DNA from 3 places in the Streptomyces sp. NPDC048506 genome. Region 2 is predicted to be linked to each of the others. Evidence: riboswitches for the same ligand, from Rfam matches in the RefSeq annotation. Region 2 holds a riboswitch; each other region holds the start of a gene.
What was found. Region 2 has a riboswitch for S-adenosylmethionine ahead of AB0C96_RS38225 (aminotransferase class V-fold PLP-dependent enzyme). Riboswitches for the same ligand answer to the same signal wherever they lie in the genome.
Positions count from the first base shown of each region.

Region 1: another riboswitch for S-adenosylmethionine. It lies ahead of AB0C96_RS32080 (hypothetical protein); the one in region 2 lies ahead of AB0C96_RS38225 (aminotransferase class V-fold PLP-dependent enzyme).
Region 3: another riboswitch for S-adenosylmethionine. It lies ahead of thrC (threonine synthase); the one in region 2 lies ahead of AB0C96_RS38225 (aminotransferase class V-fold PLP-dependent enzyme).

Region 1 covers NZ_JBEZIX010000048.1:99-7,515, forward strand. The annotation lists gene AB0C96_RS32065 (hypothetical protein) at 147-1,562, shown strand; gene AB0C96_RS32070 (hypothetical protein) at 1,717-2,313, opposite strand; partial or broken gene AB0C96_RS32075 (TauD/TfdA family dioxygenase) at 2,409-3,089, opposite strand; partial or broken gene AB0C96_RS32080 (hypothetical protein) at 3,088-3,333, opposite strand; SAM riboswitch class IV at 3,638-3,746, opposite strand; gene AB0C96_RS32085 (AAA family ATPase) at 4,093-6,924, opposite strand; gene AB0C96_RS32090 (FtsX-like permease family protein) at 7,316-7,417, opposite strand, start outside.
Region 2 covers NZ_JBEZIX010000070.1:30,810-38,226, reverse strand. The annotation lists gene AB0C96_RS38240 (Rieske 2Fe-2S domain-containing protein) at 1-442, shown strand, start outside; gene AB0C96_RS38235 (ubiquinol-cytochrome c reductase cytochrome b subunit) at 439-2,076, shown strand; gene trpD (anthranilate phosphoribosyltransferase) at 2,216-3,280, shown strand; SAM riboswitch class IV at 3,373-3,490, shown strand; gene AB0C96_RS38225 (aminotransferase class V-fold PLP-dependent enzyme) at 3,700-5,070, shown strand; gene AB0C96_RS38220 (Lrp/AsnC ligand binding domain-containing protein) at 5,463-5,744, opposite strand; gene AB0C96_RS38215 (rhomboid family intramembrane serine protease) at 5,741-6,433, opposite strand; gene AB0C96_RS38210 (hypothetical protein) at 6,764-7,003, shown strand; gene AB0C96_RS38205 (NYN domain-containing protein) at 7,022-7,417, shown strand, end outside.
Region 3 covers NZ_JBEZIX010000046.1:53,666-61,082, reverse strand. The annotation lists gene AB0C96_RS31520 (DUF3263 domain-containing protein) at 368-640, shown strand; gene otsB (trehalose-phosphatase) at 738-1,646, shown strand; gene AB0C96_RS31510 (hypothetical protein) at 1,653-2,330, opposite strand; gene AB0C96_RS31505 (trehalose-6-phosphate synthase) at 2,431-3,870, opposite strand; gene AB0C96_RS31500 (glucosyl-3-phosphoglycerate synthase) at 3,920-4,879, opposite strand; SAM riboswitch class I at 5,030-5,174, shown strand; gene thrC (threonine synthase) at 5,192-6,484, shown strand; gene AB0C96_RS31490 (MoaD/ThiS family protein) at 6,537-6,812, shown strand; gene AB0C96_RS31485 (cold-shock protein) at 7,285-7,417, shown strand, end outside.

The DNA of each region.
Region 1 (7,417 bases), on a different contig from region 2:
ACGGCTGGCAGTTACACGACAAGCCAGCGGGCTGCTCGGCGCGCTGCTACGCTCCACCCTTGCTTGATCGTTTGCAGACCGTCCACCGGGGGAGGCGGCGCGTCGCCTCAACACCCCCATGATGTAAGGAACTAGGGGCGTAGAGCATGAGGACCGGGACGACGGTGACGTCCGTACTGCTGGCAGGTGCGCTGCTCTGCACCCTTTCCGGCTGCACTTCGGACGGCGGCGCCACCGACGGCGACGACGCGCATGGCGGTGGTACCGGAAGTGCGGGCGGCGCTCCGCTTTCGAGCAAGATCACTGCCCCGGCCGCCTTCGACGCCGCCAAGGGCTGGGAGATCCAGGCTGCATGGCTTCCCCAGGGTCAGCCCCTGCCCTACGCGGTCTCGCACAAGGCCGGCACGGTCGCGTATCTCGACAAGACCGGGCAGGGCTATGTCCTGAACGTCCGCGAGGCGTCGTCCGGCAAGGTGCTGTCGACGAGCAAGCCGTGGAGGGGCCCCAAGCTCACCGAGGAGCAGGCCGACGAGCAGTCCGGCAAGCTGGCGGTCCCGCAGATCGCTCTGGTCCCCGGCCAGGACCGCGAGTACTTTGCGGTGTGGGCGCGGGGCGAGGCGCGCAAGGACAAGCTCCACGAGTACAAGGAGGTCGTCTCCGTGGCCTTCTACCCGGCCGATGCCTCCGGACAGGGCATCGCTCCGGCCGGGACGGGCAACGCGGAGGCGCCGGACGGCAAGTTCGACCGGCCCATCATCCTCCCCGGACCGGGAGGCATGGTCGTCACCTCGTACGGAGGCGACAGCATCCTGGTGTCCCCCGACGGCAAGGCCACCGACACCAGCGACGCGAAGGTCACCATCAACGGCAAGGCGGTCGACCCCGACTACCTGATGTCGTTCCAGGGCCCGAAGGGACTGGTGACCAACGGCGAAGAGGGCACCGGGGGTGACGGCGGCTTCGGCGCCGACGGCGGCTGGCAGAGCACGAAGGTGGCTCCGCCCGGGGTTGAAGCCATCCGCAAGTACGAGAACGTCGGCTTCGGCATGGAGGAGACACCGAACGGCCGCATCGTCGGTGCCGCCGGCAACTACGTGATCGCCAACTGGCTCAAGGCGAAGGACGACATCTCCGCCGTGCACGACCTTTCAACCGGCGCTGTCCGGGCCACCGCCGCTTGCCGTACCAGGGACACCGAGTACGCCATCCGCATTCCGAGCCCGAAGGCGGAGACGAAGCCGGCCCTGTCCCCCAACGGCCGCTTCCTGGTCAAGGGCGGGAACGTCTTCGACCTGAAGACGGGCAAGGGCACGTGCACCGACAGCGGTAAGGGAGCCAAGAAGATCAACCTCGCGTCCGTCGGCGACGACGGCACCGCCTACGGCTCGGCCGGCGAGGACGCGCCGCGGACCCCGGTCTCCGTCTCCGCCACCACGGGCGCCGCCACCCCCCTGCCGGGGAAGACCATCACCCCTGACGCCATGGCCAAGGGCGCGGGCGTGTTCGTCACATACGCCGGCACAGACACCATGCGCCTGATCATCCTCAACCTGAAGAACTGAACGGACGAATCGCACCCTTGTAGGGGCTGACGCCGCGCGCGGTTGCCCCCTCGTTGAATCAATGCCGTGCTGGCCTGGCGGCCTGCTTCCAGTGAGGCGGCCACTGAACTTGATCGGGTGATGTCGGCCCTGTTCGTCGGATCTCGGCCCCCGCTCATCCGGCCCGGCCATGGTCGGCAGCGGGGGCCGCGGCGGCCATCTCAAGGCCCTCCAGTAGGTACCCTGCGTCGACTCGAATACCCTCATCCTGATCAGAGTTTCGAATTTCCTCTGCGATTTCCCGCAACTCTGTGCTGACTGTCGCGTAGCCAATGCCCACAAGCACGGCGCGTCGAACTTCCCGATCCGGATGTCGAATTGCTGACCGAAAGGCCTCCGAGACGACAGGGACATCCCTCCGCGTCGCAGAGAGTGCGCCGACATAGATGCCTTGAATAATGGCGTCGCTGTCGCTTCCGGTGGAAATGAGACGCATGCTGTCCTGGAACGTCCAGGTAGCCAGGCCCGTGCGGACCGCTTCGCTTAGGTGGGCGATCCTCTCGCCTCTGATCGTGATGTAACTGACGCCTAGGGTCGGATCTTCAAGATAATCGAGACTCGTGGTTTCGTCGCAGGTTTCCCAGCCGAACCTGGTCGGGGTCTCATCCTCTCGGGTTGCCTCCACGATATTCAAGTTTTGATTCCATGCAAAAGCCTGGACATCTCGCAGACTTGCATATGCCTTCAGAGCAATCCTTGTCCCGACACTCATTGCGCCATCCTCTCCCCTTGGTCAACCCGTGATCAATACCAGGCGACGAACGACTACTCGGCGTGGACGCACCCGGCAGCCGGAGTCCGTGGGCGTCAGGCCACGGCGGGTGTGTAGTGGCCGGCGCCACCGCCTTCGATGGCGCGGCTGGAGGCGCCGTCGACGCCCACTGGAGCGTCCCCCGCGACGGTCACCCGGTGCAGCAGGCGCGGCAGGTCGCCGTAGTCGTCGGGGGCGTAGTGCTGGGTGACGCGGTTGTCGAACAGGACGAGGTCACCCGGTGTCCGGGCCACCCGGACGATGTTCTCCGGCCGCGTCACGTACGACTGGAAGATGCGCAGCAGGTCCCGGGACTCGGACGGGCCGAGGCCCACGATGGTCTGCGCGAAGCCGCCGATGAAAAGACCGCGTTCCCCCGTCTCGGGGTGCACCCGTACCGCCGGGTGCGCGGTGCGGTACGTGCGTGAGACGAACTGCTTACGGTGCTCGGCCTCCTTGTCGTTCTTCGGGGCGGCGTAGTCGTAGTCGTTGGTGTGCACCGCCCACGGTTCGTCCGCCAGTTCGCGCAGCGGCTCGGGCAGGTCCTGGTAGGCCCCGGCCGAGTTGGCGATCAGAGTGTTGCGGCCGTAGGGCGGGACGACGATGCTGCGCAGGGTCGACGCCTTCGGGGGCGTGCGGACGAAGGTGACGTCGGTGTGCCAGCGGTTGGCGCGGATGCCCTCGTCACCGTCGACGGGCAGGATGTTGGGCTGGCCGTTCACGGACCGGACGGTGGGGGGTGGTCACCAGTCCGTGGGCGATCTGGGCGACCAGCACCGGCACGATCGCCGTGGCGATCCAACGGCCGGGTCTGCGCAGCGGCAGCACCCGCTGTGCCGCCAGTGGCCGCGGTGCGGTGTCGTCACCCGGCCGTTCGGCCTCGCCAGTACGTGCGGTACGAGGCTCGGGGGAGGGGTCGGGGGTTGCCTCGGCAGGAGGCGTTGAGGCGAGCAATGCAGCAGCGCCAGGGGGTTCACTCATGGAGGACTCCAGCGAATTCGGACACCCCGGACCGCCGGATGCCGCAGCGGGACGGCCCAGCCGGGGGCCCTGTGTGACGATGCGTACGGGGACGCGTGGAACGGCGCGAGGGCAAGGAGGGCGCGCACCGCGACGGCGGTGGCGTCAGAGATTCAGAAGACCGTCAGCCTTCAGCCTTGGCAGACGGCACGGCAGGTGCCGGTACACAGAGCGCTGTTGACGCGGAGCAGGTCGACTGACCGGTTCGCGCACAGCAGCAGGCAGCCACGGCGCCGCCGTCACCGTCTCTGTTCCGGCCCAACTGGCCTCGCGCTTACCGAAAGTCTTCCGGTCCGGTCGTCACCTGGGGCACCCCACCGCGGCGCGAGGGTTGCCGGTCAGCAAGCCAGGGCTTGTCGCTGACACTCATGACCGATCTGCGGCGTAGGTTAGACAGACCTCGGACATGTTTGTCAAAGCCTGCCCGGCCTCTGGGACGACGAAACGAGTCCGAACAGACCTGGCGGAAGGCGCGGCGACGGCGCCCAGCGGAACTCCTCGATGCACCCGGGAACGACAACGGCAAGCCCCCGCCTCTGCCCGCTGGGCAGAGGTCGAGGGCAGAGTCCCGACGCCCGAGACAGGCGTCGCAACGACGGTGGCCAGCCGGTGGCCGGACGCCACCGCAGGTGTAGCGCGGCAAAAGGCGGGAATGCGGGCGGTCCGGTTGTGCACAGGCGACGGCAGCATCAGTGCCGACGGACGCCGAGCCAGGGGCGATCAGCCCGTTGGCTGTCCATCGTCGGGACTGTGCCGGCGTATGACTTCGGCTGCGAGTTGGACGCGCGAGGTCATGTCGAGTTTCTTGAGGATGTTGGACACGTGCGTGCTGACCGTGCGTCGGGAAATGGTCATGAGGGTGCCTATCTGGGGGTTGGAGTGGCCGCGGGCGACGTGACCGGCGACGATGTGTTCGGTGGTGGTCAGGGCGTCCCAGCCGCAGCGGGCGTCATCGTGCGCCCTCCGTGGGCTTCGGGTGATGGAGCGGAGGCGGAACAGAGCGCGAGCGCTGTCCCGACTGGCACCCAGGGAGTCGTATATCTCCAGGGCTTGGCTGAGGCGTGCGCGGGCCTCGGCCGGCCGTTGGATGTGGGCGAGAAGTTCTGCGGCGTCGGCGTACGCGTGTGCCTCGTGCAGGGGACGTGAGGCGGTGTGGTAGTGGCGGGCGGCTTCCAGGAGCAGGTGAGGGTCCCGAGCCACGAGCCCTTGGCATCTGTAGACGTCACCGAGGTGATTGGGCGCGTTGCTGTGGTCGGCTCTCCTCTGGGCGGCTGTGGTGACGCGGTGGGCGGTGGTGGTGTCTCCGTGGGCCAGGGCGAGTTGGACGATGTCGGGTGCGAGGAAGCCGAGGATGAGTTGGCCGGGCAGGTGGCCTATGCCCTGGTCGAAGGCGGTTGCGAGTTGGGAGTATGCGTCCTTGGTGTTGTTGTGTGCCTCGTCGAGGCGAACGCTTGCGGAGAGCGGTAGGTACTCGTAGAACCGGGCGATCGATCCGGGGTCCTGCGTGGACGCGGTGGCGTTGAGGTGCGTTTGGGCGATGTCGTGTTGGCCGCGGTGGAGTGCGATGAGTGCGGCGATTGCCCGCAGGGGTCGGCTCATCGCATACGGCTGTGCGAGATCCAGTCCTGCCTCGACGTCCGCCAGGGCGTCGTCCCATCGGCCCGTGTTGAAGGCCAGGAGTGCGCAGGAGAGGTGGTACCAGGGCGAGAAGAGACCGCCGATGTGTTCTGTGGTCGTGCGGGCGGCGGCCAGTGTGTGGTGGGCTTCCTGGCTTCGGTCGAGTTCTGTGTAGAAGTTGGCCAGGGCCAATTGAAGTCCGAGGTGCTGAGCCGGGTGGATGGAGTGCGGAGGCAGCCGGACTGCCTGCCGAGCCAGCTCCAGTGCTTCGGCGCCCGGTGCTTCGAGGAAGCCTTTGGCCGCCAGAATCTGCAACGCGTAAGCCAAGGCATGGGGATCGCCGGCATCTTCAGCGGTGCGCCGGGCGGCCATCGCGCGCGCCCCGGCCTGTTGCACCTCGCCCATCGCGAACAGGCACACCGCGCTGAACGCGTGGAACCGGTTCCTCTCGATGGCGGGCAGCCTGGCGCTTGCGCGGGCGGCTCGCGACTCGATCAGCGCCACGTCCGGCCGGTCGCTGGCGAGGGCGGCCTGAACGATGACCCACCGCATGGCGCATTCCATGCCGGGGTCCTGAGTTCGGGCCAGTACGTGGCGGGCCTCGTCGTCCGCTTCGGCCAAGTGGCCGCAGGACAGGTGGGCTATGACGTGATGCAGCCGCAGATCACCGTAGTGCGGGTCGGCCGGGTCGGCGATGTCCAAGGCCCTGTCGAGCAGACGCAGGAGGAGCGCGGGGGAGCGCGTGGTGAGGCGCGGCGCCGACTCCACCAGCCATGCGATCAGGAACTCACCTTGTGGCGCTGCGTAGAGCAGGTGCTCGGCGACTCGTTCGGGGGCGGTACCCGCGCCCGCGAGCACCTGCGCCGCTTTCAAATGCACCATGGAGCGGACGGGGCCGGTGACCGCGTCGGCCAGGGTGTGCCGGATGAGGTCATGGCGGAAAGCCAGTCGATCGCCGGTGTCTCGCAGGACTCCAGCCGCTTGGGCTTCCGTGATGATGCCCAGCACCTCATGGGGTGGTCTGCCGATGACCGCACCGAATTCGCCGAGCGTGCAGTTGTCGCCCACCACGGCGGCGACACGCAAAGCGTGCAGCGCGTCATCGCTGAGGCAAGCCAGCCGGTGCTTGATCAGGTTGGGCAGTGACGGCGAACACCGCGCGGTGGTCTCCGCGGTCCCACCTCTTATGTCGATCGCCCGTTCGCGCGCCAGCGCGTCGACCAGCTCTCTGAGGTACAAGGGGTTTCCTGCTGCCCCCTCGGCCATGCGACGTAGGCGTGGGCCGGGTCGGCCGCCGGACAAGGCCGCCAGCATCTGTGAGACGTCGGGTGGGCTGAGCGGCGTCAGTTCCACAACGGTGTGGTTGCGTACGCCGATGCTATGGACGAGCAGGTCCACCTCCCTGACCCTGGGCACCGGCCGACAGGCGCCGATGATCAGCAAGGGCAGCTGATGCACCGAAGCCATCAATCGCCGCAGCACCAGCAGACTCGCCGGATCCGCCCACTGCAAGTCATCTAGGATGAGCGCCGCTGGTCCTCGCGCGCACAACTCCTCGACCAGACCCAGCATCGCCTCAACCGTCGCCGCGTCCGCAGCACCGATTGCGCCCGGTAGCCCGTACCGAACCTCGCCCCGCAGGATCTCGGCAACGCGAGCTCGATCCGGGTCGGTTGGCGCCGCGTCGACCGCCAGGCAGGCCGACATGACAGCGAACGGATGCTGCCGCTCCACCTCCTGCCCGGCATGACACAGCACCTGCATGCCCAGGCTCTCGGCGTGCGCGGCCATCTGCTCCACCAGGGCCGTCTTGCCCACCCCCGCCTCACCGACGACGAACGCAGTCTCCCCTTCACCCGCTACGGAACGGGCCGCCAACCGGGTAAGCGTCGCTGTCTCTTTTTCACGCCCCAGAAGGCGGTTTGGATGCGTCATGCCCTGTACCTCTGTTCTGGTCAGCGACCCAGGGCGACTTCGCCGCCCGCCATGGGGCGAGCAAATCGAAGGTACCAGGGGTCTTCTGACCTTTGGAACCGATCTATTTGCGTGTTGGCGCCTTCCAAGCTACGGAGGGTCAGCCCTGTCGTCACCATTACGTGACCGTGTCGCAGATCACATCCGCGCGTGTCGAGTGCACCGCCGCTGCATTCAGGTGTATCCGCGATGTCAGCCCGATTCAGGCAGTCACGGTTCTGATCGCCCGAACAGGCACGGGTGTGCAAGGGGGCAGGACCTATGAGGGCCGTAGAGGCCGGCTGGCCCCGAAATTGCCAGCAGAGTTCCCTCCGGGTTCCGGAGCGAAGCCCCTAAGGGCGTGGGGGTGGAATCATTCCGTCTTAATGGAGCCGAGGAGGTCCAGATTCGCCGCCCTCCGTGCGGGCCAGCTCGCCGCCAGTACGCCCACCAGGGCCGCCAGCGGGAGGAAGAG
Region 2 (7,417 bases):
CGTCAACCAGTCCACCAACCTCCCGCTGCGTCCCGAGGACATCGCGGTCGGCTCGCTGACCTTCGCCAAGCCCGAGGGCCTGGAGGACGACAGCGAGGAGTTCGCGGAGAAGATCGCCAAGGACGCCCTGATGCTCGTGCGGCTCAAGCCGCAGGACATCAAGGACAAGAAGGAGCTCGCCTGGTCCCACGAGGGCATCGTGGCGTACTCCAAGATCTGCACCCACGTGGGTTGCCCGATCAGCCTGTACGAGCAGCAGACGCACCACGTGCTCTGCCCCTGTCACCAGTCGACGTTCGACCTCTCTGACGGCGGACGGGTGATCTTCGGTCCTGCCGGACACGCCCTGCCGCAGCTGCACATCACGGTGAAGGACGGCTTCCTGGAGGCCGCCAGCGGTTTCGAGGAGCCCGTCGGCCCGAGCTTCTGGGAGCGCGGATGAGTAACGAGACAAGCGCGACCAACGCGCGCCGTGGCCAGGCGCCACGGGGCGAGCGGATCGCCGACTGGGCCGACGGCCGGCTGGGTATCTACAGCCTCGCCAAGGCCAACATGCGCAAGATCTTCCCGGACCACTGGTCCTTCATGCTGGGTGAGGTCGCGCTCTACAGCTTCATCATCATCATCCTGACCGGTGTCTACCTGACGCTGTTCTTCCACCCGAGCATGGCCGAGGTCACCTACCACGGTTCCTACGTGCCCATGCAGGGAATCCGGATGACCCAGGCCTTCGAGTCGACGCTGAACATCAGCTTCGACGTGCGCGGTGGTCTGCTCATCCGTCAGATCCACCACTGGGCCGCGCTGGTCTTCCTGGCCGCGATGATGGTCCACATGATGCGGGTGTTCTTCACCGGCGCCTTCCGCAAGCCGCGCGAGGTCAACTGGCTGTTCGGCTTCCTGCTGTTCGTGCTGGGCATGTTCACCGGCTTCACCGGCTACTCGCTCCCCGACGACCTGCTCTCCGGCACCGGCGTGCGGTTCATCGAGGGCGTCATCCTGGCGATGCCGCTGGTCGGCTCGTACCTCCAGATGTTCATCTTCGGCGGCGAGTTCCCCGGGCACGACATCATCCCGAGGTTCTTCACGGTGCACGTGCTGCTGCTGCCGGGCATCATGCTCGGCCTGCTGGTGGCGCACCTGATCCTGGTCTTCTACCACAAGCACACGCAGTTCCCGGGTGCCGGCAAGACCAACAACAACGTCGTGGGCATGCCGCTGCTGCCGGTCTACATGGCCAAGGCCGGAGGCTTCTTCTTCCTGGTCTTCGGTGTGATCGCGGTGATCGCCGCGGTCGCCAGCATCAACCCCGTGTGGGCCATAGGGCCGTACCGGCCGGACCAGGTCTCCACTGGTGCGCAGCCGGACTGGTACATGGGCTTCGCCGAGGGTCTGGTCCGCGTCATGCCGGGCTGGGAGTGGAACTTCTGGGGCCACACCCTCAACCTCGGTGTGCTGATCCCGATCCTGATCTTCCCGCTGGTCCTCGCCGTCATCGCGGTCTACCCGTTCGTCGAGTCCTGGGTCCGCGGCGACAAGCGCGAGCACCACATCCTGGACCGCCCGCGCAACGTCCCGACCCGCACCGGCTTCGGTGTGGCCTGGCTGGTCGCGTACTTCGTGATGCTGATCGGTGGCGGCAACGACCTGTGGGCGACCCACTTCCACCTGTCGATCAACTCGATCACCTGGTTCGTCCGGATCGCGTTCTTCGTCGGGCCGGTGCTGGCCTTCATCGCCACCAAGCGGATCTGCCTGGGTCTCCAGCGGCGCGACAAGGACAAGGTGCTGCACGGTCGCGAGTCCGGCATCATCAAGCGCCTGCCGCACGGTGAGTTCATCGAGGTCCACGAGCCGCTCGACCAGGAGCAGCTGCACTTCCTCACGCAGCACGAGCAGCCCAAGCCGCTTGAGCTGGGCCCGGAGGTCGACGAGAACGGCGTCAAGCGCAAGATCAAGCGCTCGCAGAAGCTGCGCGCCAAGCTCTCGAAGTCCTACTACGGCGAGGACAACGTCATCGCCAAGCCCACGGTCGAGGAGTACCAGGAGATCACCAGCGGCCACGGCCACCACTGATCCCCTCCGCGCCTCGTAGCGCACCGTAGGTAGTACGCCACCCAGAGGGCCCCATCCGATCACCGGACGGGGCCCTCCGGCATGCCGGGGGCTCGATAGGGTGACGACATAGGCAGGACACTCACCAGGAGCGTGGACCATGAACGTTGTGACCCCGGCAGGCGGCGACAGCGTGGCGGCCCACACCTGGCCGGGCATCCTGAACGCCCTCCTCGAAGGCCGTGACCTCGCCGCGGACGACACCGCCTGGGCGATGGACCGGATCATGCGGGGCGAGGCCAGCGACGCCCAGATCGCCGGGTTCGCGGTGGCGCTGCGGGCCAAGGGCGAGACCGTCGCCGAGATCTCCGGGCTCGTCCGGACCATGTACCAGCACGCCCGGCTGATCGAGGTGCCCGGCCCGAGCGTGGACATCGTCGGCACCGGCGGCGACGGCGCCAGGACCGTCAACATCTCCACGATGTCCTCGATCGTGGTGGCCGGCACCGGCGCCAAGGTCGTCAAGCACGGCAACCGCGCCGCGTCCTCGGCCAGCGGCGCCTCCGACGTCCTGGAGAAGCTCGGCGTCAACCTCGACCTCAGCCCGGAGCGGGTCGTCGAGGTGGCGCAGGAGGCGGGCATCACCTTCTGCTTCGCGGTGAAGTTCCACCCCTCGCTGCGGCACGTCGCCAACGCCCGGGGCCAGCTCGGCATCCGCACCACGTTCAACGTGCTGGGCCCGCTGACCAACCCCGCCCGGGTCCGCGCCCAGGCGACCGGTGTCGCGGACGCCCGGATGGCGCCGATCCTGGCCGGGGTGCTCGCCGAGCGCGGCTCGTCGGCGCTGGTCTTCCGCGGCGACGACGGGCTCGACGAGTTGACCACGACCGCCACCTCACGGGTGTGGGTCGTCCGGAACGGCACGGTGCGCGAGGAGGCCTTCGACCCGCGGGACGTCGGCATACCGCTGGTGCCCGTGGAGGCGCTGCGCGGCGCCGACGCCTCGTACAACGCCGATGTGGCCCGCCGGCTGCTGGACGGCGAGACCGGCCCGGTGCGCGACGCGGTGCTGCTGAACGCCGCGGCCGCGCTGGTCGCGCTGGAGATCGGCGACGCCCCGCTGCCCGAGCAGATCCGGGCCGGCATCGAGCGGGCCGCGGAGTCGATCGACTCCGGGGCGGCCAAGCGGGCGCTGGAGCGTTGGGTGGCCGCCAGCAACACCTGAGCGGCCGGTGACGCAGGGTGTGACACAGGGCTCAGTCCGTCATATGGACTGGGCCCTTGCGCGTAAATGGTCTTGTGGCATCATTCTGCGCAGGTCACGAGTGACAGCGACACAGGCCCCGGCCCGCTGTCCGGCAACCCTCCTTCCGTGGCGGGGTGCCCCGGGTGATGACCGGGCCGTAGGCAGCGAGGTCTACGGCAAGCGCGGATCCCTCGCCAGGGATCCTGGTCCCCGAGGGAGAACTTCCGTGAAACAGCGAATGCGTTAGGGCCCGACGGCCCCTATTTCCGCACCCCTTTCTCTCCACTTTCCTCTCCACGCTGTTTTCCCTTCACGCTGCGGCCGTGTCCGCGCCGGCCCCTCCGCTCCACGCCGTGCGCCCCCGCAGCGAATTCGCCTACCTCTCACGGGAGTTCGCCATGTCTGTGTCCGCCGTTGCCGCCGACAGCTCCGTTTGTGCCCCGCTGCCCGTTCTCGGCCGAGACGTCCTGGTACCGCTGGTGACCGGCGGCGAGGTCGACTACGCCGCGCTGGACTACGCCGCCAGCGCACCGGCGCTCCAGCGGGTCTGGGACGACGTGGCCGCCTACGCCCCGTACTACGGCAGCGTGCACCGCGGCGCCGGATACCTCTCGCAGCTCTCCACCGACCTCTTCGAGAACAGCCGCCGGACGATCGCCGAGTTCCTCGGCTGCCGCGCCGGGGACCAGGTCGTCTTCACGCGCTCCACCACCGACTCGCTCAACCTCCTCGCCGCCGTACTCCCGCAGGACACCCAGGTGTTCGTCTTCGAGACCGAGCACCACGCCTCGCTGCTGCCGTGGCGCAACGCGCGGGTCACCTACCTCGACGCGCCGCGCTCGCCGCGCGAGGCGGTCGCGACCCTGGAGCGGGCGCTGGCCGCGCGCGAGCCGCACGGCGAGGCGCTGGTGTGCGTGACCGGCGCCTCGAACGTCACCGGTGAGCTGTGGCCGGTACGGGAACTGGCCGAGGCGGCCCACGCCCACGGCGCCCGCATCGTCCTGGACGCGGCGCAGCTCGTCCCGCACCACCCCGTCGACCTCGCCGACCTGGACGTCGACTGGGTGGCCTTCTCCGGCCACAAGCTGTACGCGCCGTTCGGCGCGGGCGTGCTGGCCGGCCGCGCCGACTGGCTCCAGGGCGCGGAGCCGTACCTGGCGGGCGGCGGCGCCAGCCGTAAGGTCTCCCGGCGTACCGATGGCGGGGTGGACGTCGAGTGGCACACCACCGCCGCCCGGCACGAGGCCGGTTCGCCGAACGTCATCGGCGCCTACGCCATCGCCTCTGCCTGCCGGGCGCTGACCGAGGCAGGCTTCGACACCCTGGTCGCCCGTGAACAAGAGCTGATCACCACGCTCCGGGCGGGCCTGGCCGAGGTCCCCGAGGTACGGGTCCTCTCCCTCTTCGGTGACGACGCCCCGCGGGTCGGCGTCCTGTCCTTCGTCGTCGAGGGCTGGAACAGCTCGCACTTCGCGGCCGCGCTGTCGGCCGAGTACGGCATCGGCGTCCGCGACGGCCTGTTCTGTGCGCACCCGTTGGTCCGGACCCTCCTGGGCAGCGAGCCGCAGGACCCGGGGGAGTGCGGCGCCCCCGAGGCGGCACCGGGCGAACGCTCCCTGAACGCCATCCGGGTCAGCTTCGGCGCCGGCACCCCCGACGAGCACGTCGAGCGGTTCGTCCGGGCGGTCAAGGAACTGGTGACGGACGGCGCACGCTGGAACTACCGTACGGAGGACGGCCGTTGCGTGCCGGCGCGGAGCGCCGGGTAGTTCCCCACGTTTTTGGCTTTCCCGCCGTGTGTCGTCTCGCCGTTGCGCCTGCGGCGGGCGTTGCCGCTGCGCAGGCCCGTCCCCTCCCGTGAGTGGGAAGGGAGAAGGCCGGTGGGGGCGGACGCGAGTGGTCCCCTGCCGGTAGTGGACAGACGGCGCACGCCCCCACAAGTCCTTCCCCCCACTCACGGGAGGGGTCGCGCCGCAGGACGAAGTCCGGAGGAGCGGCACCGCACCCGACACACAACGCCCGCCGCAGGCGCAACGGCGAGAAACCACCACGACGCCGCAGACAAACACGTGGGGAGAACGCCGGCCGCCAGGCCACGGCGAGAAAGCCAACAACGTGGGGCGAGCGCCGGCCGCCAGGCCACGGTGGGGAAAAACAGACGCTACGCGTCCAGGCCGATCGCGAACGCTGCCTCGAGGTCGTGCTGTGAGTACGTGCGGAACGCGATGTGCGTCTCGGTCGAGGCGACGCCGGGGATCTTGCTGATCCGGCCGGGGATGACGTCCGCCAGTTCGTCGTGCTTGGCGACCCGCACCATCGCGATCAGGTCGTGCGCGCCGGTGACCGAGTAGACCTCGCTGACGCCTTCCAGCGCGGCGATCTTCTCGGCGATCTCGGGGATCTGGTCCACGTTGGTCTTGATGAGCACGATCGACGTGATCACGGCTGGCTCTCTCCCTCGGTCGCCCGGCTGTCCGCCCTGGTGGACCCCACACTATCCCCCCGGTATCGGGCCCATGCGTAGAGGAAGCCGAGGGTGAAGCCGACGACATGGGCGAGGTAGGCGACGCCGGGCCCGCTGGGGTCGTCCTGTGCTTCCCGCCACTGGAGGAAGAACCAGAACAGCAGCACGATCCAGGCGGGGAAGCGCAGCGGCAGGAAGAACAGGAACGGGAAGACGCTGGTGACCCGGGCCCGTGGGAAGAGGTAGAGGAAGGCCCCCAGGACCCCGGCGATCGATCCCGAGGCGCCGACCAGCGTCTGGCCCGAATCGAGGTGCGCGGCCGCGTAGCCGAGCAGCGCCAGGTAGCCGATGATGAGGTAAAAGGCGGCGAACGGCAGCCGGCCCATCCGTGCCTCGGTCATACCGCCGAAGACGTACAAGAACAGCATGTTGCCGAGCAGATGCAGCCAGCTGCCGTGCACGAACAGTGCGGTGAGCGGCGTGATCAGCGCCCGTGGTGAACCGCTCCACAGATGCAGCGGGATCACGCCCCACCGCTCGAAGTAGGCGGCCTGGGCCTCCAGCAGGGCGTCGCCGGTGCCGTACGACCGGTTCAGGCCAGAGGCGGGGCCGATCGCGAAGACCGCACAGCACAGGCCGATCAGCACAGGCGTCAGCCGCGAGAACACCGAGGTCAGGGGCCGGGTGGGGCGTGGCGGACGGGGCAGGAGGCCGGATGGACGGAGCGTACGGGAACGCGGAGTGCGGAAGCGGGGCGTGCGGGCGGAACGCGGTGAACGGGGTGGGGGAGCCGGCGCCGTCATGAAGTGATCATGGCGTAATGCGGGCAATCGGGACAGAGTGCCTCGCCGCATCCCGGCTCCTGGGCAGGGCCCGCACCCGCCCCCCATCAGGCCGTAGGGTTGCAGGCAGTACTTTGCGTACTTCCGCAGTCCGACGGCGCACCGCGTGAACGGCGCAGCAGCACGAGATCGACGAGACCGAAAGAGGACGACACGATGTCTGTTCCCCTGCCGACGGCCGAAGCCCGGTGGCGCTGCACGCTGTGCGGCAACCTCACCCGGTTCGACGTGACCCGCCAGGCCAAGGTCGTGGAGTACGTGCACCTGGACCTGGCCGGTGAGCCGAAGGTGGAGGAGCGCGAGGTCCTCAGCGAGAGCGTCGAGTCCGTGCGCTGCCGCTGGTGCAATGCGGTCGACCAGATCGAACTGGTGGACCGTCCGGGCGCGAGCGCCTGAGATCGGAGCGATACAGCCGTGGTGGACCGTCCAGAAGGGGAGCCGGGGGCCCAGCGTGACGACGCACCTGTGGGTGCGGCGGACGAGGTGCTCGACCGTCCGCTGCCCGAGGGCGTACGGCGCCGGGTCGTGGCGCTCACCGCGGAGGCGTTCGGTGCCCTGACGATCGCCGAACTCCCGGCCCCGCTGCGGCAGTACGCCCGGTTCACCCCGACTCGTCGGGCCAAGTTCGCCGGCAATGCGATGGCCGCCGCGCTGGAGGGTGACGCGGTCTTCCGGCAGCGGATCGCCGGCAAGTTGCGCGATGCCCAGCCGGAGCTCGCCGAGGCGTTGGAGCACGGCACCCCGCCGGCCGCCGCCGATCCGCTCGACGTCGCGGCGGCGGCCTATGTGCTGCGCCCGGACGGCTGGGTC
Region 3 (7,417 bases), on a different contig from region 2:
CGTTTTTGGCTGGCCCGCCGTGGGGGTTGTTCGCCGTTGCGCCTGCGGCGGGCGTGGGTTGTCGGGTGCGGTGACGGTCCTGCGGGGCAGGGGTGTGGGACTGCTTCGCTTTACGTCCCACACCCCTGCCCCTTTGGCCCGTCCCCTCCCGTGAGTGGGTGGTGAGGGGCCGGTGGGGGCTGGCGCCGTCTGTTCACTGCGGGTGGGGGACCACTCGTGCGCGCCCCCACCGGCCTTCTTCTTTCCCACACCCGCAGCCGAACAGCCCCGCGCAGCGGCACCGCCCGCCGCAGGCGCCACGGCGACAAAGCCGACAACGTGGGGAGAACGCCGGCCGCCAAGGCCAAGCGGATATCGTGGAGGCGTGATGACGAGCAGTGCCGACGACCCCGGTGACACGGGCGCTGAGAGCGCCCCTCGGCTCTCCGCTCGGGACGAGGCGCTGCTCGCCGTCGAGCGCCGCACCTGGTCGGCGCCCGGTCCCAAGGAGCGGGCCATCCGTGAGCAGCTCGGCATATCCCCGACCCGCTACTACCAGCTCCTGAACGCCCTGCTGGACGATCCCCGCGCGCTCGCCCACGACCCCGTCACCATCAACCGGCTGCGTCGAATACGGGAGGCCCGTCGCGCCCGCCGCTGACGCGGGGAGCGCACGGAGCACGGCGGGCCCTCGACCCGCTCTCGCGATGCGCCCGTACACCCCTCGTGCGCCTGCCGCCCGCCGGTAGGGTCACCGCATGGGCAGCCCCCCGAATTCCGCGCCGCAGTCCCAGCCGACCCCGCAGCCCGGGTCCGGCTCCGTGCCGACACCGCGCACCGACGCCGGACGCGACGGCCTCGCCGCGCTGCTGGCCCAGCCCGAACGCTCCGTCGTCGCCCTCGACTTCGACGGCACCCTCGCCGACATCGTCCCGGACCCGGAGAAGGCCCGCGCCCATGAGGGCGCCGTCGCCGCCCTCGGCCGCCTCGTGCCCCACCTGCGTGCGGCCGCGGTGATCACCGGTCGGCCGGCCACCGTCGCGGTCCGCCTCGGCGGCTTCGGCTCCGTGCCCGGCCTGGACCACCTCACCGTCCTCGGCCACTACGGCGCCGAGCGCTGGGAGGCGGCCACCGGAACCGTGCACGCCCCGCCGCCGCACCCCGGCGTCGCCGCCATACAGGCCGAGCTGCCCGGCGTCCTGGACGCCTCCGGGGTCTGGCACGGCACCTGGGTCGAGACCGCCGTAGAGCGCAAGGGCGGCCGCGCCATCGCCGTCCACACCCGCCGTGCCGCCCGGCCCCAGGAGGCACTCGACCGGCTGCGCGGCCCGCTGACCGCGCTCGCCGAACGCCACGGCCTGATCGTCGAGCCGGGGCGCCTGGTGCTGGAACTGAGGCCCCCGGGGATGGACAAGGGCGTGGCCCTCGCCGACTGGGTGCGGGAAACGGGTGCGTCCACCGTCCTCTACGCCGGTGACGACCTGGGCGACCTGGCCGCCTTCGCGGCCGTGGAGAAGCTCCGCTCCGACGGCCTGACCGGCGTCCTGGTGTGCAGCGGCAGCGACGAGGTCACCGAACTCGCCGACCGCGCCGACCTGGTGGTCGACGGCCCCACCGGCGTCGTCGGCCTCCTCGACGCCCTGGCGGACCGGCTCACCGCCCGGTGAGCCCGGCTACTTCGTGAGGCCCAGCACCGCCTCCGCGGTCGTCCAGTCGTGCGCGATGGCCTGCTGGGCCTTCGTCAGCTCGGCCCTGCCCGAACAGATCGCGGCCTTCAGCCGGTTCTCCACCACGTCCTTCGGGTTGTTCGGCCCGGCGCCGGGCCGGTGCCCGGGGGACGGTGGCTCGACCCAGAGGTTGCGCGGGTCGTTGGGGTCGCCGCCCAGTTGCAGGCTGATGAGGTGGTCGTACTCGGCGTCGCGCAGCGGACCGGTGTAGCCGTAGGAGGCGGCGTTGGCCTTCTTCTCGCGGCCGGTGATGGACACCGGCGGCCGGATGTCCTTGGTGTAGCCGCTGCGGCAGATCGTCGACTTCAGCGTCGCCGCCGTCACCCTGGGGTTGGTCGCCCCCGGCGTGCACGCCGGGTCGGGCAGCGGCTGCTTGTCGGCGGTGTGGCGGACGTGGCAGGAGCCGGGGGTCGGCTGCCGCTGCACGGTGTACGCGGACCGGGGGCCGGGCCCCATCGGTATCGACCCGGTCGGCCCGGAGGACGGGGCGGAGGAGGCCGGCGATCCGGGGCGCGGGGAGCCGCCCTTCGCGTCGGGGTGGCTCTGGGCGGGCGAACATCCGGTGAGGGCGGTCGCCAGGACGGCGAGGGCCGTGAGCGCGGCCCGGCGTGCGGAGATCGGCATGGCACAGGACTACCCCATCGCGGTGCGGGCCAGCCGGGCGGCCCGGAGTACGGCCGGATCGTCCCCCTCCGCGCGTGCGCGGGCGGCGCCCCGGGACACCTCAGGCGGTCAGCGCCCGCAGCTGGTCCAGGAACCACCGGGCGGGCGGCAGCGCGGTGGCGGCCGCGGCCAGCCGCCGGGTCCGCTCCGCACGCTCCCCGCTGTCCATCGTCAGCGCCTCGTGCAGCGCCTCGGCGGTACCGCTCACGTCGTACGGATTGACCGTGACGGCATCCGCGCCGAGCTCCTCGTGCGCCCCGGCCTCCCGTGACAGCACCAGCGCGCAGCCGTGGTCGGACACCACCGGGATCTCCTTCGCGACGAGGTTCATCCCGTCCCGGATCGGGTTGACCAGCGCCACGTCCGCCAGCCGGTACGCGGCCAGCGACCGGGCGAAGTCGTCCTTCACATGCAGCTCCACCGGCTGCCAACCCGCCGTCCCGTACCGGGAGTTGATCTCCTCGGCGACCCGCCCGACCTCCGCCGTGTAGTCCCGGTAGACGGCCAGGTCCTGGCGCGAGGGGTAGGCGAACGCCACGTGCACCACCCGCTCGTGCCACGCCGGCCGGTCCGCCAGCAGCTGCCGGTAGGCCAGCAGCCCCCGCACGATGTTCTTCGACAGCTCGGTGCGGTCCACCCGGACGATCGTCCTCCTGGCCGTACCGTCGGGCCCGGTGCCGACCTGCGCGCGCAGCGCGGCCAGCCGGTCGGCCACGTCCGCCCGCCGCGACCGCTCCCGCAGGAAGTCGGCGTCCGCCCCGAGCCCGTACACGCCGGTCCGGGTGCCGCCGGTGCCGCCGAGCACGGCCGCACAGCACGTGGTGAAGGCGTCCGCCCACCGGTGGGTGAGGAACCCCAGCTGATCGGCGCCCAGCATGCCCGTCAGCAGCTGCTCGGCGACGTCGTCCGGCAGTATCCGGAAGTACTCCGGCGGCGCCCACGGCGTGTGCGAGAAGTGCGCGATGCGCACATCGGGCCGCAGCGTCCGCAGCAGCCCCGGCACCAGCGCCAGGTGGTAGTCCTGCACCAGCACCGCCGCCCCGTCGGCGGCCTCGTCGGCCAGCGCCTGCGCGAAGGCGCGGTTGTACGCCTCGTACGACGCCCACTGCGCCCGGAACTCCGCACCGAAGACCGGCTCCAGCGGCGTCTGGTACAGCATGTGGTGGATGAACCACAGCACCGAGTTCGCGATGCCGTTGTAGGCCCGGGCGTGCACCTCGGCCGGAATGTCCAGCATCCGGACGCGCTGTCCGCCGGTGTCGGCCGGTTCCAGCGCACCCCCCGACCGCCGCACCGCCTCCCGGTCCCCGTCGCCCAGCGCCGCACACACCCACACCGCGTCCGTGCCGGGCCCGATGGACGACAATCCCGACACCAGCCCGCCACCGCCCCGCTTGGCGGTCAGTGCTCCGTCCGCCCCCAGGGCGTACGAGACCGGCCCGCGGTTGGACGCGACGAGGACCTCGGCACCTGAGGGGGCCGCACTGCGCTCGGAGACCATGTCGCGACAGTAACCCGTGACAGATCCGCGCAAACGTACGGAGCGCGGGTCAGGCCGCGCGGCGCGCCGCGTACTCCGGGATTTCGGCCATCGGGGGGCGCTCCTCGGTGTCCACGTCCGACGTCCGCGGGACGAACCCCTGCTCGCCGCGGTCGAACTGGGTGAGCCGGGGACGCACCAAGTGGCCGCGCGCCAGGCGGAGTTGGGCGGTGCGGTAGATCGCGGCGGCCATCCGGCCGAGCGCCTGGCCGTCCTGGTGGCGGTGCTTGCGCACACCGACGTCCACCTGGGCGAGGGCGTCCAGGCCGACGGTGTGCAGGGCGTCGACGAGCAGGCCGAGCTCGACGCCGTAGCCGACCGGGAACGGCAGCCGCTCCAGCAGCGAGCGGCGGGCCGCGTACTCACCGCCCAGGGGCTGCACGAAGCCTGCCAGCTGCGGCCAGTGCAGGTTGAGCAGCGGGCGGGCGACCAGTTCGGTGACCCGTCCGCCCTGGCCGGCACCCTCGACCCCACCCGTCTCCAGTGGCCGGTCGTACATGGCCTTGACGAAGTGGACGTCGGGGTCCGTCAGCAGCGGGCCGACGATCCCGGAGACGAAGGTGGTGGAGAACTCGCGCAGGTCGGCGTCGATGAAGCAGACGATGTCGCCGGTGGTGACGAGGAGGGAGCGCCAGAGGACCTCGCCCTTGCCGGGCAGTGCGGGGATCCGCGGCAGGACGCTGTCACGGTGCACCACCCGGGCCCCGGCCGCCGCCGCGACCTCGGCGGTGCGGTCGGTCGAGCCGGAGTCCAGCACCACCAGCTCGTCGACCAGCCCGACCGCGTCGGTCATCAGCCCGGCGCGGATCGCGGCGACGATCGCGCCGACGGTGGCCTCCTCGTTCAGCGCGGGCAGGACGACGCTGACCGTACGGCCCGTCTGGCGCTTCGCCTCCAGCAGCCGCCCCAGGGGGCGGTCCGCGGCCGACCAGGAGCGGCTGTTCAGCCAGCGCTCCACCTCTTCCAGCACGTGAACACCTCTCGCATGTGACCCATCTCGCGGATCGGACGACTATCTCAACTGTCAGTGCCTTCGGTTACAGTCTTGAACAACGCGGATGGCCATCGCATGTCGGGGTCACCGCGCCACAAACGCCTGGGTTTCGGCCCAGCGCCATACCGCTCATCCAGAGGGGCAGAGGGAAACGGCCCGTTGAAGCCCCGGCAACCCTCCAGCCGGTTCTTGCTGATCAGCAGCGGGGCTCCCGGCTAGGGAAGGTGCCAAATCCGTCTCGTGGCGAGATGCGCCGCGAGGAAGATGAGGAGAAAGGGCCTCGCCTCCATGGCTGTGCAGAGCACCGAAACCGCTGCCGACACTCCCACCGTCTCTCTTGGTCCCGCCGTCGCGCTGTCCTGCCGCGAGTGCGGCGAGCGCTTCGACCTCGGTCCCATCTTCGCCTGTGCGAGCTGTTTCGGGCCGCTCGAAGTCGCCTACGACCTGCCGAGCGGTGACCCCGAGGCCTTGAAGAAGCGGATCGAGGCCGGTCCGAACAACATCTGGCGCTACGCCCCGCTGCTGCCGGTCCCCACCGACGTGGCCGAGAAGCCGAACCTGAACCCCGGCTTCACCCACCTCGTCAAGGCCGACCGGCTCGCCGCCGAGCTCGGTGTCACCGGCGGGCTGTACGTCAAGGACGACTCCGGCAACCCGACGCACTCCTTCAAGGACCGCGTCGTCGCGATCGCCGTCGAGGCCGCCCGCGCCTTCGGCTTCACCACCCTCTCCTGCTCCTCCACCGGCAACCTCGCCGGTGCGGTCGGCGCCGCGGCACGCCGCGCCGGCTTCAAGTCCTGCGTCTTCATCCCGCACGACCTGGAGGCCGGCAAGGTCGTCATGGCCGCGGTCTACGGCGGCGACCTGGTCGGCATCGAGGGCAACTACGACGACGTCAACCGCTTCTGCTCGGAGCTCATCGGCGACCCGCTGGGCGAGGGCTGGGGCTTTGTCAACGTCAATCTGCGCCCGTACTACGGCGAGGGTTCCAAGACCCTGGCGTACGAGATCTGCGAGCAGCTCGGCTGGCGGCTCCCGGACCAGATCGTCATCCCGATCGCGTCCGGCTCCCAGCTGACGAAGATCGACAAGGGGCTGAAGGAGCTGATCGCCCTCGGCCTGGTCGAGGACAAGCCGTACAAGATCTTCGGCGCCCAGGCGGAGGGCTGCTCTCCGGTCTCGGCGGCCTTCAAGGCCGGCCACGACGTGGTCCGCCCCCAGAAGCCCAACACCATCGCCAAGTCCCTCGCGATCGGCAACCCGGCCGACGGCCCCTACGTGCTCGACATCGCGCGCCGGACCGGCGGTGCGGTCGAGGACGTCAACGACGAGCAGGTCGTGGACGCGATCAAGCTGCTGGCGCGGACCGAGGGGATCTTCGCGGAGACCGCGGGCGGGGTGACCGTCGGCGTGACCAAGAAGCTGATCGAGAACGGCCTCATCGACCCGTCCCTGACCACCGTCGTCCTCAATACGGGTGACGGTCTCAAGACGCTGGACGCCGTCGCGCCGACCTCCGGGCCCACGGCCACGATCCGCCCCAGCCTGGACGCGTTCCGCGCGGCCGGCCTGGCCGGCTGAGACCGCGCACCCCGAACTCGTACTCCGTAACCCCTGTCCGGAAGGCAGAACCATGAGCGTCACGGTCCGCATCCCCACCATCCTCCGCACCTACACCGGTGGCGAGGCCGAGGTCACCGCCGAGGGCGCGACCCTCGCCGAGGTGATCGCCGACCTGGAGAAGAACCACCAGGGCATCGCGGCCCGCGTCCTGGACGACGCCGGCAAGCTCCGCCGCTTCGTGAACGTCTACGTCAACGACGACGACGTCCGCTTCGAGCAGGGCCTTGAGACGGCGACCCCGGACGGCGCGGGCGTCTCGATCATCCCGGCCGTCGCCGGAGGCTGACCTTCGGACATGTCGCCGGAGGCTGCTGAGCGGCCAGGCGAGGTGCTATTTTGCGCCATCTCTGCTCCTTCTTGACCGGAATTGCCCCGTCCTTTGAAATCGGACGGGGCAATTCCGCTTCGTGAAAGGGGATACCATTGTGGCGATCCACGTTCCGGATATCCCCACGGGCATGCCGAACGCATATGAAATCGCGATGACTTGTGCCCGGAGCGTGCACGGGATTTGTCGCTTACGTGCGCCTATGACCGGCCCGACTTGCCCTGCAGAAACGGGATTTCGCCGCATATTGCCGATTCTCCGGCGCCAGAATTCTCGTCCGATTGACCTGTTGCGCTGGGCATCGGTGCAGATACATTCAGCGGCGGTCGACGCGTTCCGGCGCACACCCCACGGGCCTTCGCGGGGTGAGGTCTGACCCGGGTCCGCGGAGTGCGGTCCTGCGCAAGGGCCAGTAATAGGGGAGTTAGGCATGGCTCAGGGCACCGTCAAGTGGTTCAACGCGGAGAAGGGGTACGGCTTCATCGCGGTCGACGGTGGTGCGGATGTATTCGTCCACTACAGCGCGATCCAGATGGACGGTTACCGCACCCTTGAGGAGGGCC